One region of the Pseudoalteromonas sp. THAF3 genome, then DNA from elsewhere that is predicted to be linked to it. Evidence: predicted binding sites of a transcription regulator. Region 1 holds the regulator's gene; each other region holds the start of a gene.

The links. The regulator sigma-54, encoded in region 1, starts transcription at its own class of promoters, with help from an activator protein. The targets are predictions, from matches to a motif close to GTTGGCACGNNNNTNGNNT.
Region 2: flgJ (flagellar assembly peptidoglycan hydrolase FlgJ) is a predicted target of sigma-54. The motif match lies at 2,791-2,809, and genes of this name have one in related genera.
Region 3: glnA (glutamate--ammonia ligase) is a predicted target of sigma-54. The motif match lies at 2,650-2,668, and genes of this name have one in related genera.

The regions. Positions count from the first base shown of each region.
Region 1 covers NZ_CP045418.1:2,873,319-2,877,608, reverse strand. Annotated here, with positions in the region: gene rapZ (RNase adapter RapZ) at 1-100, opposite strand, end outside; gene ptsN (PTS IIA-like nitrogen regulatory protein PtsN) at 167-613, opposite strand; gene hpf (ribosome hibernation promoting factor) at 615-902, opposite strand; gene FIU82_RS13440 (RNA polymerase factor sigma-54) at 928-2,424, opposite strand; gene lptB (LPS export ABC transporter ATP-binding protein) at 2,449-3,174, opposite strand; gene lptA (lipopolysaccharide transport periplasmic protein LptA) at 3,174-3,698, opposite strand; gene lptC (LPS export ABC transporter periplasmic protein LptC) at 3,688-4,242, opposite strand; gene kdsC (3-deoxy-manno-octulosonate-8-phosphatase KdsC) at 4,239-4,290, opposite strand, start outside.
Region 2 covers NZ_CP045418.1:2,361,214-2,365,503, forward strand. Annotated here, with positions in the region: gene flgK (flagellar hook-associated protein FlgK) at 1-1,816, opposite strand, end outside; gene flgJ (flagellar assembly peptidoglycan hydrolase FlgJ) at 1,820-2,755, opposite strand; gene FIU82_RS11025 (flagellar basal body P-ring protein FlgI) at 2,906-3,997, opposite strand; gene flgH (flagellar basal body L-ring protein FlgH) at 4,009-4,290, opposite strand, start outside.
Region 3 covers NZ_CP045418.1:248,176-252,465, forward strand. Annotated here, with positions in the region: gene glnL (nitrogen regulation protein NR(II)) at 1-392, opposite strand, end outside; gene FIU82_RS01190 (DUF4124 domain-containing protein) at 488-1,021, opposite strand; gene glnA (glutamate--ammonia ligase) at 1,187-2,593, opposite strand; gene typA (translational GTPase TypA) at 3,036-4,290, shown strand, end outside.

The DNA.
Region 1 (4,290 bases):
CTGGGATGTTATCTACGCAATAGTACCCAAGGTCTTCGAGCACCCGTAACGCGACTGATTTTCCAGAACCCGAGCGACCACTGACAATGATAAGTTCCATCCGACAACTCCTTGTTTTACCCCAAAACGCACATTTAAACCACACCATGAATCAATACGGCGCGCATTAGTCGGCGATCAATTGATAAAGCTCTTGATCGCTGCTCGCCGAGCGCAGTTGTTTACACAGTTGTTTGTCTTTTAGTTTATCAGCAATTGTCGCTAAGGTCTTCAGGTGTTGTTCAGTCTCATTAGCCGGCACTAAAAGTGCGACAAAGATATCCACTGGACGGTTATCAATGGCATCAAAGTTAATGGCTTCGCGATTAGTTACAACAATGGCAATCGTACTGTCGATACCATCGAGACGGCCATGCGGAATAGCAACGCCTTTGCCGATGCCGGTACTGCCCAGCTTTTCGCGGGTCAGCAGAGCATCAAGTACCGATTGCTCGCTGAGGTGAGGACTGTGCTGATGAGCCACCTGAGAGAGGTACTCCAGCATTCTTTTTTTGCTATTAAAAAGGACCGCAGCTTTGCTGCAGTCCTTGGTAAAGAGTGAATCTAGGTTCATGTTAGTGACGAGATAATTTCTCTTTATGTTTAATCACTTGACGGTCGAGCTTATCAATTAAGCCGTCGATCGCCGCATACATATCTTGGTGCTCTGCGGTTGCGAACAGTTCACCACCGTTAACGTGAAGAGTAGCTTCTGCTTTTTGTGTTAGTTTTTCAATATCAAGAATGACATGCACATTATTTATATGGTCAAAGTGACGCTCTAATTTTGCAAATTTGCTATTCACATAGTTGCGAAGAGAATCAGTGATTTCTACGTGACGACCGGTAAGATTTAATTGCATAAGCATTTTCCTTCTTGTCTAACGTCTATATCAAACTTTTACGCTGATTTGACGGTGGAATGGCTAGCGATTCACGATATTTAGCAATCGTGCGCCGAGCCACTTTAATTCCTTGCTCGGCTAGTACGTCGGCAATCTTGCTATCACTCAACGGTTTAGCAGGATTCTCCGCAGCTACTAGCTTTTTGATCAATGCTCGAATCGCTGTAGACGAGCATTCACCTCCGTTTTCGGTTGTAACATGGCTGGAGAAAAAGTACTTCAGCTCAAAAATACCCCGTGGTGTATGCATATACTTTTGGGTGGTCACACGGGAAATCGTTGACTCATGCATTTCCACCATTTCGGCAACGTCATTAAGCACCATTGGCTTCATTGCCTCTTCACCATGTTCAAAGAATGCCTGTTGTTGTTGAACAATGCAATTAGTTACTTTAAGTAGCGTATCATTGCGTTGTTCCAAGCTCTTTATAAACCATTTCGCTTCTTGTAAATGCGAGCGAATAAATTGACTATCGCTTTGTGACTTACAGCTTCGCGACATTGATGCATAGTGATCGTTAACGCGGATCTTAGGCATACTATCTGGGTTTAATTCAACCACCCAGCGGCCTTTAACTTTCTTCACCGATACGTCTGGAATCACATACTCTGACTGCTCTCGCACAATCGTGGCTGCAGGAGTCGGATTTAAACTGTGTATCAGTGTCATCACCTCTTTTAACTGCGCTTCTTTAAGCTTAGTCTTTTTCATCAAGGTGCGATAGTCGCGACTACCAAGCAAATCAATATAGTTACAAACTACCTCTTTGGTCTCTTCAAGCCAAGGGGTTTGTGGGTCAAATTGCTTGAGCTGGATCAACAAGCACTCTTGTAAAGAACGTGCACCAATTCCTACTGGATCAAAGAGTTGGATACGCTTGAGAACGGCTTCAATTTCATCGAGCTCGATACCATCGTCTTGTTCATCATGATTCAAGCTTTCCAGCAGATCTTCACAACTGACCGTTAAAATGCCGTTGTCATTGATGGCTTCAATGATGGCTGTGGCGATAGCCTCGTCGGTGGCACTAAAAGGTGTTAATTGCAGCTGCCACATTAAATAATCGTGTAACGACTCGGTGGTTTCGCCTTGATAGATAGACTCATCTTCTGGCATAGGCCCAGAGGAGGCAACGGGAGCCGCACTAATATACTCATCCCAAGACACATCCATGGGCAAGTCTTCACTGATGGACTCGTTGTTCATGGCATCAGCACTTTCAACTTCGTCCTTACTGGCGCTGGCCGTCTCGGCGGTGTCGTTATTTTGGTTGTCGGACGTCGACTCTTTTTGCTCTTGGTTGTCGTTATTATCGGCGTAATTGTCTTCTTCAACTTCAAGTAATGGGTTGGCGTCCAACGCCTCTTGAATTTCTTGTTGGAGATCCAAAGTACTGAGCTGCAACAGGCGAATCGCTTGCTGCAATTGTGGGGTCATTGTTAATTGCTGGCCTAGGCGCAGCTGTAATGATTGCCTCATGTATCTCTAACAATCCTTTAATCGTTATAATCTAAACTGCTCACCCAAATAGACGTCGCGAACCGTTTGATCGGCAAGAACTTGCTCTGGAGTGCCAGAAGCAATGAGCTCGCCATGGGAAACAATGTATGCGGTTTCACATACGTCTAGGGTCTCTCGCACGTTGTGGTCGGTGATTAATACACCAATGCCACGATTGCGCAGATGCTCTATGATTTTCTTTATATCTAACACTGAAATAGGGTCGACACCAGCAAAAGGTTCATCCAACAAGATAAACTTGGGATTTGCCGCCAATGCTCGCGCTATTTCTACCCGGCGACGTTCGCCACCAGATAACGCCATTCCTTGTGAGTCTCGAATGTGCTGTATATTAAACTCATCAAGTAGGCCCTCAAGCTCGCTTTCACGCTCTGCTTTGCTTAAGCCCTTGCGGGTTTCCAGGATGGCCATCAAATTTTGAAAAACTGTCAGCTTTCGAAAAATAGATGATTCTTGCGGTAAATAACCAATACCTAAGCGCGCACGAGAGTGCATCGGCATCAAGGTGATATCCTCATCATCAATACTGATGGTGCCTTTATCACTGGGTACCAAGCCAACTATCATGTAAAAAGTAGTTGTCTTACCGGCTCCATTAGGGCCGAGCAAGCCGACGATACTACCTGCTTGTACTTCTAAGCCCACACTTTTGACGACCTCCCGGCCTTTATAGCTTTTCGCTAATTTTTGTGCTTTAAGAGTCGCCATTATTGCTCTTTCTCCGGCGTATCGTCACTTTGTGGTGTTAATGTTGTGCGCACTCGTGTGCTGGAGTTTTCATCCTTTTCGGCGGTGATCAGCTGTTTGGCAATATCATAGCTTATGGTTTCGGCAACGATATGCTGGTCGGCCATGGCAATCTTAGCATCACCTTGAATTTTAAGGGTCTCAGAGGCGACGTCATAACGAATTTCCAGCGCCTGTGCAGAAATCTCAGTGCCATCTTCCATCACTTCGGTGTACACTGCTGGTGAGCCGGTGGCTACGAGCAATTGCTTGTTATCACCCAATTCTGGACGACGGTGAGCCTCAAGGCGGTCAGCTTTTATTTCCCGTTTGCCGTGAACAATATGCACGTTCTTATCAAAAATAGTGATATTTTCTTTGATCAGTGCTTGTTGTTTGTCGGCATCAATTAACACTTCCTTGGCGGTGATTTGCTCAGCAATAGCGCTGGCAGAGCACAAGCCAATTGCGATGGATGTAATTAATGCACTGATTTTATTGGTCATAATATATTGTTCGCGTATGTTCTGTTAATTCAACTATCTCTGTATTGAGGTCTGCTTTCAAGCCTTGCCCGGTGATCTTCATATTCGGGCCACTTAATACTACAGCCTGCTCGGACTCCATGCGCTGGCTATCTATATCAACTTGAATGGCCTCAGCGCTGACCTTCTCAATCATCGCCCCTTCTTTTAAGTTGGTGGCGGTGACGTTATTTTCCAAGATCAAAATGTTGTTGTTGTATAAAGTCGCTTCATCGGCGTTTACCTGCCAATTTTCTGTTTCACCATATAAGGTAAATACCGGCTTGGTGAAATGCGTAAACCCGAGCTCTTGATACAGCTCCATTTCCTCAGCATAAACGGTGTGGCTTAACTCACCCTGATCGTTATAACTAGTCTGACTTAGCCCAGTTGCGATATAGTCGGGTGTGGCAATATGGTCTTGCTGAGCGACACCATTATCTGTCGACTTCATAAAATAAGGGTACCAAAGCCACGCCATCGCGACGATAAATAGCAGTGATATGAGCGCTCTCGCTGCGTTCATGTGCTACTTCCCTGTGTTCCCAGGCTATGTCCTTGGGCCAGCATCAGC
Region 2 (4,290 bases), 510 kb from region 1:
GGCTAGTTACAATCCCTATATCAGTCACTATACCTGCGAATGCCTGGTTGAATGTTTTGAGATTATCGGCGCTGCCACTGCTGAGCACATTTTCTCGCACTAACTCTTCGCTTTGTAGCCCAGCGAGTGCCAGGCCATTACGGTTATCGTCAAAACCCCCGGTATTAAACTCGAGGCTAAACGTATCGCCTGCAGCCGGGTTGCCTTCAATATTAAAGTCAAAGCCATAGTTAGCGTACGGTGCTCCTGCTTGAGCGAGCATATTTTCAGCTGGCGGTGTAATGGTAAAAGTCGTTGTACCATTGCCATCGGTAATCGTGTACTCGTTAGGATTACCTGTTTTTTGCAAGCTGATTGGCCCATTCGTCAAGCTTGGCGGCGGGCCCACAGTGATGCCCGTTGAGTTGGCAATATCAGTCACCGAACCGGGAGAAATTGCCGCTTCACTGACGTTATTTAACGCTGTTTCGGTGCGAATTGGCGACGCTAATGCCAGCTTTTCTGGCCGCGTGGTCGCCAACCCAACATTGCTGGCTGCAAAGGCATTTAACTTGATATCAAAGCTATCTCCCGCCGCAGGCGCACCTGTCACATCAATATCTAAGCCATAAGACTCGCCACTTGTTACTGTGGTTGAGTCTATCACTCCCGCCGTTACGTTGGCCGTCGACGGCGTACCGATAGGCTCACCTTTATTATTAAGGGGCACTATCTCTACGGTTGTTGGCGAAGTAAAGGTAACACGGAAATCCGTTGCCGGAATCTCTTTGCCCATCCCCTGCTCTAAACCAGCCTGCAAATTGCCCGACCCCGCATTAGCGGCGAATGGTAAGCCGTTGACGGTGGGCAAAGTGAACAGATCACCGCCTATTTCACCGTTGGCGTCCATCCCCAAGCGGTTTTGCTGATTGAAGGCGTCGGCCAATGATAAGCCCATTTGCCCCAGCTGATTTTGCGCCGGTATGAGTACCTCGTCTCGATAAGCCAGCAGACCACCAATCTCACCTTTTAAGCTGTTGGTATCAACCTCTAAGCTATTAGCTTGTCCGGAGGTCACATCAAGGCGAAGTTCCTTAAGATTCGGATCTGGATCGCCATTTAACGAGAACAAGTTAAAGCTACCATTTTCCATAACCAAAGCTTCACCTGTAGACATGAACACCAATTTTTCACCATGAGGTCCGTCAAGTGTTTCTAGGTTCATTAGCTCTGAAAGATCTTTAATCGCTTTGTCGCGCTCGTTATAGACCGAGCTGGCATCAGCTTGATCTTTCTTACCATGAACAGCCGTAATTTGGTTGTTCAGCTCACTAATTTTCTCAATTAAGCCATTGGCTTCATCAGCAAGGATCCCAAGCTGATCATTCACCACACTCTTTTGTTGCGACACAATTCCTGACAACCTATCCATCTGATTAACAAAGTTTTCTGCGTTGGTGAAGAACAACGAGCGGGTAACATTGTTAGAGGGCTGATTAAGCGCCTCTTGCAGATTATTAAACATGCCATTGATTTGCGTAGACAGGCTATTGGACTCCTCGGAAAACTGGCTGTCAATACGCTGTGCCTCCTCCATAAAGCGCTCAAAGAAGGAGCGATTAGAGGTGTCTCTATTGAGTTGCTGTTGTGCAAACTCATTGAGCAAACGATAGGTTTGCCCACGGCCAACCTGATTGTCGAAGGTGGTGCCATGCTCTGTACGCTCGCGCACGTAGCCTTCGGTATTAATGTTGGCAATATTTTTACTGGTAGTATTAAGCAGCTCGGTATTGGCACGAATGCCTGAACTGGCAATGTTTAGTAGGTTAAATGACATGATCTACTCTCCTTGCCTTAGCAGATCACCGGCTAGGGCGCGTAATTCGCTTTGCCCTAACACACGTTTAATTTTCTCTGCATACTGTGGATCGGTGGCGTAGCCAGCTTGTTGTATAGCGTCGATAAACTGATGAGGCTTATCGGCCACATCTAAAGCCTGCTGGTAACGGGGATTAGTTTTCAAAAATGAGACAAAATCATCGAAACTTTGTTTAATAGAGTCATACACTCGGAACGGTTCTTTGCGCTGAACCGCAACTCCTCCTTCATACTCTAATGTTGGTTTTACAGTCGCTTCCCCCTGCCAGTCACGGTGCGCTTTGATATTAAATAAATTGTTCGAACTTTCACCGCTCGCAGTTTTAATAATGTGTTTGCCCCAACCAGTTTCCAATGCAGCTTGAGCAACCATAACACCGGGATGCACACCGATTTTACCGGCCGCTTCACGGGCAACGTCCCACACCCCTTCGACAAACTCCTTGGCATTGGCGAAATCGGCTTTGTGAGTGATAGGAGATGCCTCAGTGTGTTGGTCTTGGGTTTTCACTTGCGCGTTGTTTAATCGTGCATCACGCAAAGCTGACGCAGGCATATAGCTGTCTTTTTGTGGCGATAACTGTTGCACAATCAAATCGGCCAAGCCCAGTGAACCATTCGCCGATAACTCACTGGAGAGCTGCTGATCATGCATGTCTTGGAAGTATTTAACGCTGCTGGCGTTAAACGGACTGTCTTCATCTTCGAAGGCTTCATTGGCTTTGCGCATGCTTTTGAGCAGCATTTGCGTAAAGATAGACTCAAACTGCTGCGCTGCTTGCTTTAGGGCCGCGCGCTCGCCATCGCTGCCGGCAGGCTGTTTTAACGCATCTTGGCGAAGCTTATCTAAGCTATTGAGATCGAAGACGCTTTGCGTTTGCAGTTGGTTAGCATCCATAAGACTGACAAAGTTATGACTAGATGCAAAAACTAAAGCAAAAAACGTACCACTGACTTTATGGTTCTGATTAACAAGAACTTATGTGGCTATAAAAACAGCAAACCCCAAGGTTTTGGGCACCTGGGGTTTGCTGTTGCAGTATCAGATTTAAATGACCACCAACTGACCATTAATAGCACCAGCCTCTTTTAACGCCTCAAGAATGGCCATTAAATCTCCTGGTGCGGCGCCCACTTCATTAATCGCCCGCACAAGGTCGTCTAAACTCACCCCGGGGTCAAAAACAAAGGCACGCGAGTCGTCTTCACGCACATCGATAATACTTTGATTGGTCACCACCGTCTCACCCTCGGCCAATGCATTGGGCTGCGACACTTCTGCATTTTCGGCGATGGTCACCGTGAGCCCGCCGTGAGTAATAGCCGCTGGCTGCAACTTGACATTTTTGCCAATCACTATGGTACCGGTACGGGAGTTGACAATGATTTTCGCAGCATTATCGGCGGGAGTGAATTCAAGGTTTTCCAGCGTCGATAAATAAGCGACTCGTTGCGAAACATCACGTGGGGCAGTTACGCGCACTGACGCCGCGTCCATTGCCATTGCGGTATTCGGCCCGACAAGATTATTAATGGTATCGGACAAGCGCTTCGCGGTAGTAAAGTCAGGGCGATTAAGATTAAAGGTAATGTAATCCCCTTGGGTAAAGGGACTCGGGATCGCGCGCTCAACAATGCCGCCATTAGGAATTCGCCCCACAGTTGGCGTATTGACCACCACACGTGAGCCATCAAGCCCTTGCGCGCCTAATCCACTAACAACTAAGCTACCTTGAGCAATAGCATAAATATTACCATCGACACCTTTTAAGAAGGTTTGCAATAAGGTACCACCACGTAGGCTCTCGGCACTGCCTACTGAAGATACAGTGACATCCATACTCTGGCCGGGTTTGATAAACGCCGGCATATCCGCATGAACGGCAACCGCTGCAACATTATTAATCTTTGGCTTAAGGTTGGCCGGCAAAGTAATGCCAAAGTTATTCAACATCGCTTTAAAGCTTTGTTCGGTAAAGCGGCTCTTCTCTCCCGTGCCAGGCAGACCCACAACCAGACCATAACCCACTAATTGGTTACTACGTACGCCCTCAACCATGGCCACATCTTTGACACGCTCGGCAAAACTTTGCCAGCTAGTCAACGCCATGCAGAACACGATAAGGTTTAACCATTTCATGACTGGACTCCTTAGAATGGGAACAAAGTGCTCATAAAGAACCGTGATAGCCAACCGGCACTTTGCGTTTCTTGCAGCTCGCCTTTGCCAGAATATTGAATGCGCGCGTTAGCGATACGGCTACTTTCTACGGTGTTTTCGGAGCTCACGTCAGCTGGGCGAACAATGCCTTCTAAGCGAATAAACTCCTGCCCAGTATTAAGCGTTAACCACTTTTCGCCACGAATCACCAGGTTACCATTGGGCAGCACGCGCATCACATTCACGGAAATATTGCCTGACAAACTGTTGGA
Region 3 (4,290 bases), 610 kb from region 1:
TGTTGATGCATTTGGTTAGACGCCTGATCAAGGCGAATTTCTTCGTCGGTTTGGCGAATTTCAAACAGCAGAAAATACTGATCTTGGTGGCTTAAACGCCGACAGTTGAGCGCCAAATTGGCATGGCGAGAGTCTACGAATACCACGTCAGCTCTGTGTTGGTGGCAATCTACCCCTTGTTTAAGGGTATAGTCAGCGATGCGCTCTAATTCTACCGAGTGGTAATTAAATAATGCTTTGAAAGGCTGGCCCACGATGCGCTTTAAGCCTAGCCCAAGGAGTTCGGTACAGCTGGTATTGGCATACACCAGATTGAAATCTTGGTCTAAGACTAAAATAGCGGTATGTAGGTTTTCCCACATTTGTTGGAAAAAATCACGAGGAAGCTTCATTATCAATTTCGGTGTTGCACCAATTTGGTGCGAATTATCTTAGCAGTATTTAGCCGGGTTGCCCAATCGGTGCGCAACCCGGAGTGGTATGCAGTTTAAGGGCCTGTGATCACTGAACGGCGATGCAGATAAAATGTCACAGGTTCAGAAGTGGCCAGCTGTTTACCATTGCCATCCACTAGGCGCAACCGTACTTGATGCGCCCCTCTATCAACATTACGCATAACAAACACCGTTGATGATTGTGGTTTATCGTAAGGCTTTCCATCGAGCATAAGTTGCACGCGGTGGCCTTGCATAAAGCGCGGTGACACTTGGCCGGTAACATGTACAGAGCCTGTGTTATCACGAATTGTTTCTTCTTGATTTGGAGTGGTAATAGCGACTGAGAAATTAACTCCTTGGTCAGCGCTATTATCTTGCTCAAGAATTTGCGTGTCAGTTGAGGGCATACTCATCGCTGGGGAGTTTAACTTTACCTTCTCAGCTCCTTTTCTTGGAGAGTCAGAAAAAACTAATACACCGTTCTCATCCTTCCATACATAGATGCTTTTATTGGTTGCGTTGGCGTTAAAGGCACTCAAACCCAGAACCATGAAAACGCATAAGATAGACCACTTCGTTGTCACGCTACTTCCTATTTTACGTTTATTATTCTTATAGTTAGCTGAAATTTAACCAATTACTTGGTTAAACCCTAACTTTAGTCTATTTACAACTTTTTTACCATAAAAAAAGCCTGCTAAGCAGGCTTTGAGAACACACATGATATAACTAAGTGGTAGTTATGCGGTTTACACGCTGTAGTACATTTCAAATTCTACAGGGTGTGTAGTCATGTTGAGCTTTTCTACTTCAGCTGATTTCAAGCCGATGTATGCATCAATCAGGTCGTCAGTGAATACGCCGCCTTGCGTCAAGAATTCACGATCCGCATCAAGTGAATCAAGGGCTTCTTGCAATGACGCTGCCACTGTTGGAATCTCTGCTGCCTCTTCTGCAGGTAAGTCATATAGATCTTTATCCATGGCGTCGCCAGGGTGGATCTTGTTCTTAATGCCATCAAGACCCGCCATTAGCATCGCTGAGAAGGCAAGGTATGGGTTCGCTGTAGGGTCTGGGAAGCGTACCTCAATACGGCGAGCTTTCTCTGATGGAACTACAGGGATACGAATAGACGCTGAGCGGTTACGTGCAGAATAAGCAAGCATAACAGGTGCTTCGAAACCCGGAACAAGGCGCTTGTATGAGTTTGTCGAAGCGTTGGCAAAGGCGTTAATAGCTTTGGCGTGCTTGATGATACCACCGATGTAGTAAAGCGCTTCTTCTGATAGGCCACCATACTTGTCGCCTGCAAAGATGTTTTTACCATCTTTACCTAGAGATTGGTGACAATGCATGCCTGAACCGTTGTCGCCAACCACAGGCTTAGGCATGAAAGTAGCGGTTTTACCATATAGATGCGCCATGTTGTGAATAACATACTTCATCTCTTGAATTTCGTCCGCTTTCAAAACCATGGTGTTAAAGCGGGTGGCGATTTCGTTTTGGCCAGCTGTTGCTACTTCGTGGTGATGAGCTTCAACGACTTGGCCGAGTTCTTCAAGCACCATGCAAGTGGCACTACGCCAATCTTGTGATGAGTCCACTGGAGCAACAGGGAAGTAACCACCTTTGACGCCAGGACGGTGACCGGTGTTACCGCCTTCGTAATCTTTATCTGAATTCCAGCATGCTTCTTCAGCGTCGATTTTATACATTGACCCAGACATATCTGTTTTGTACTTAACATCGTCAAAAAGGAAAAATTCTGGTTCAGGGCCAAACAGAATCGTATCGGCAATACCTGTTGAGCGCATATATTCTTCAGCACGCTTGGCCACAGAGCGAGGATCGCGCTCATAGCCTTGAAGAGTTGAAGGTTCAACAACGTCACAACGTACGATAAGTGTGGTTTCTTCGGCGAAGGGATCAAGCTTAGCGCTTTCAGCATCAGGCATCAGCACCATGTCTGACTCGTTAATGCCTTTCCAGCCTGCAATTGAAGAGCCGTCAAACATTTTACCGTCTTCAAAGAAATCTTCATCAGCCTGGTGATGAGGGATAGAGACATGCTGCTCTTTACCTTTGGTGTCGGTGAAACGAAGGTCAACGAATTTTACGTCGTGCTCTTTAATAAAATCTAATACCGATTGTGACATGTGTCCTCCAACTATGGATTATTATTTGCTGCAACTTACTGCATTTGTGCATGGGTAAGCTTAAACCATGCCAAAAGTATAAGTGTCTGTTTAGTAGGGGGTTACTTTCTATTTGGTAATCTCAAACTTATTTTTTGCACCAATAGGGTGCGAACTTGCTACATTGTAGTGCAAATTTTTCAGGCTGCATTGTCATGTATCAAGGGATGACTCAAATAAGGATGTGAGCGCACCAAAAAACACTGATAGCACAGTCTCGGTGTCATTTTTATGTCAAGCGACTAGGCTATGTTAGGCACGGAAGTAAATTAATTAGCTGGATAAACTTTCATCTAGTGGCGTTATAAGGGATAATACGCGACCTTTTAAACTCGACACAGGTGGCCCGCGCCGCTGGGTGTGGATCATTTAGGAAATATGGGGTTAGCCTCTAAGTAAATATATGAGCATCGAAAAGTTAAGAAATATCGCGATTATCGCACACGTTGACCATGGTAAAACGACTTTGGTTGATAAATTGCTTGAGCAATCGGGCACACTACAAACCCGTGGTGGCAACGAAGAGCGAGTGATGGACTCGAACGATCTTGAAAAAGAACGTGGTATTACCATCCTAGCTAAAAACACGGCAATCAACTGGAAAGACTACCATATCAATATCGTCGATACCCCTGGGCACGCCGACTTTGGTGGCGAGGTAGAGCGCGTACTTTCGATGGCTGACTCCGTACTATTACTTGTTGACGCACAAGAAGGGCCAATGCCGCAGACGCGCTTTGTAACGCAAAAAGCGTTCGCGCAAGGGTTGAAGCCAATCGTTGTTATTAACAAGGTTGATAAGCCGGGTGCACGCCCTGATTGGGTTATGGACCAAGTATTTGACTTGTTCGATAACTTAGGTGCAACTGACGAACAGTTAGACTTTAAAGTTATTTATGCATCAGCGATTAATGGTTGGGCAACGCTCGATTTAGATGAGCCTTCTGACAACATGGAACCAATGTTTGAAGCCATCGTGAAAGAAGTTGAAGCACCAGATGCGGATCCAGAAGGGCCGCTACAAATGCAAATCTCACAGCTTGATTACAACTCGTACGTTGGCGTTATCGGCGTAGGCCGTATTAAGCGTGGTACTGTGAAAGTAAATCAGCAGGTTACTATTGTCGGTGCTGATGGCAGTAAACGTAACGGCAAAGTGGGCCAAGTGCTTACTTACTTAGGTCTTGACCGTCATGATGCGACAGAGGCAACTGCCGGCGACATCATCGCGGTGAGTGGCCTTGGCGAGTTGAAAATCTCCGATACCATTTGTGATGTCAACACGGTTGAAGCGTTACCAGCACTGAGTGTTGATGAGCCTACTGTTACCATGACGTTCTCTGTAAATACCTCACCTTTTGCTGGCCAAGAAGGTAAATACGTCACCTCACGTAATATCCTTGAACGTTTGCAAGCCGAGCTAGTTCATAATGTGGCATTACGCGTAGAAGAGACCGATAACCCTGATAGCTTCCGTGTATCAGGCCGTGGTGAACTACACTTGGGCGTACTTATCGAAAACATGCGTCGTGAAGGCTATGAACTTGCCGTGTCTCGTCCAGAAGTTATCTTGCGTGAAGTTGATGGTGAAATCCAAGAACCTTACGAAACAGTGACTATCGACTGTGAAGACGAGCACCAAGGCTCTATCATGGAGC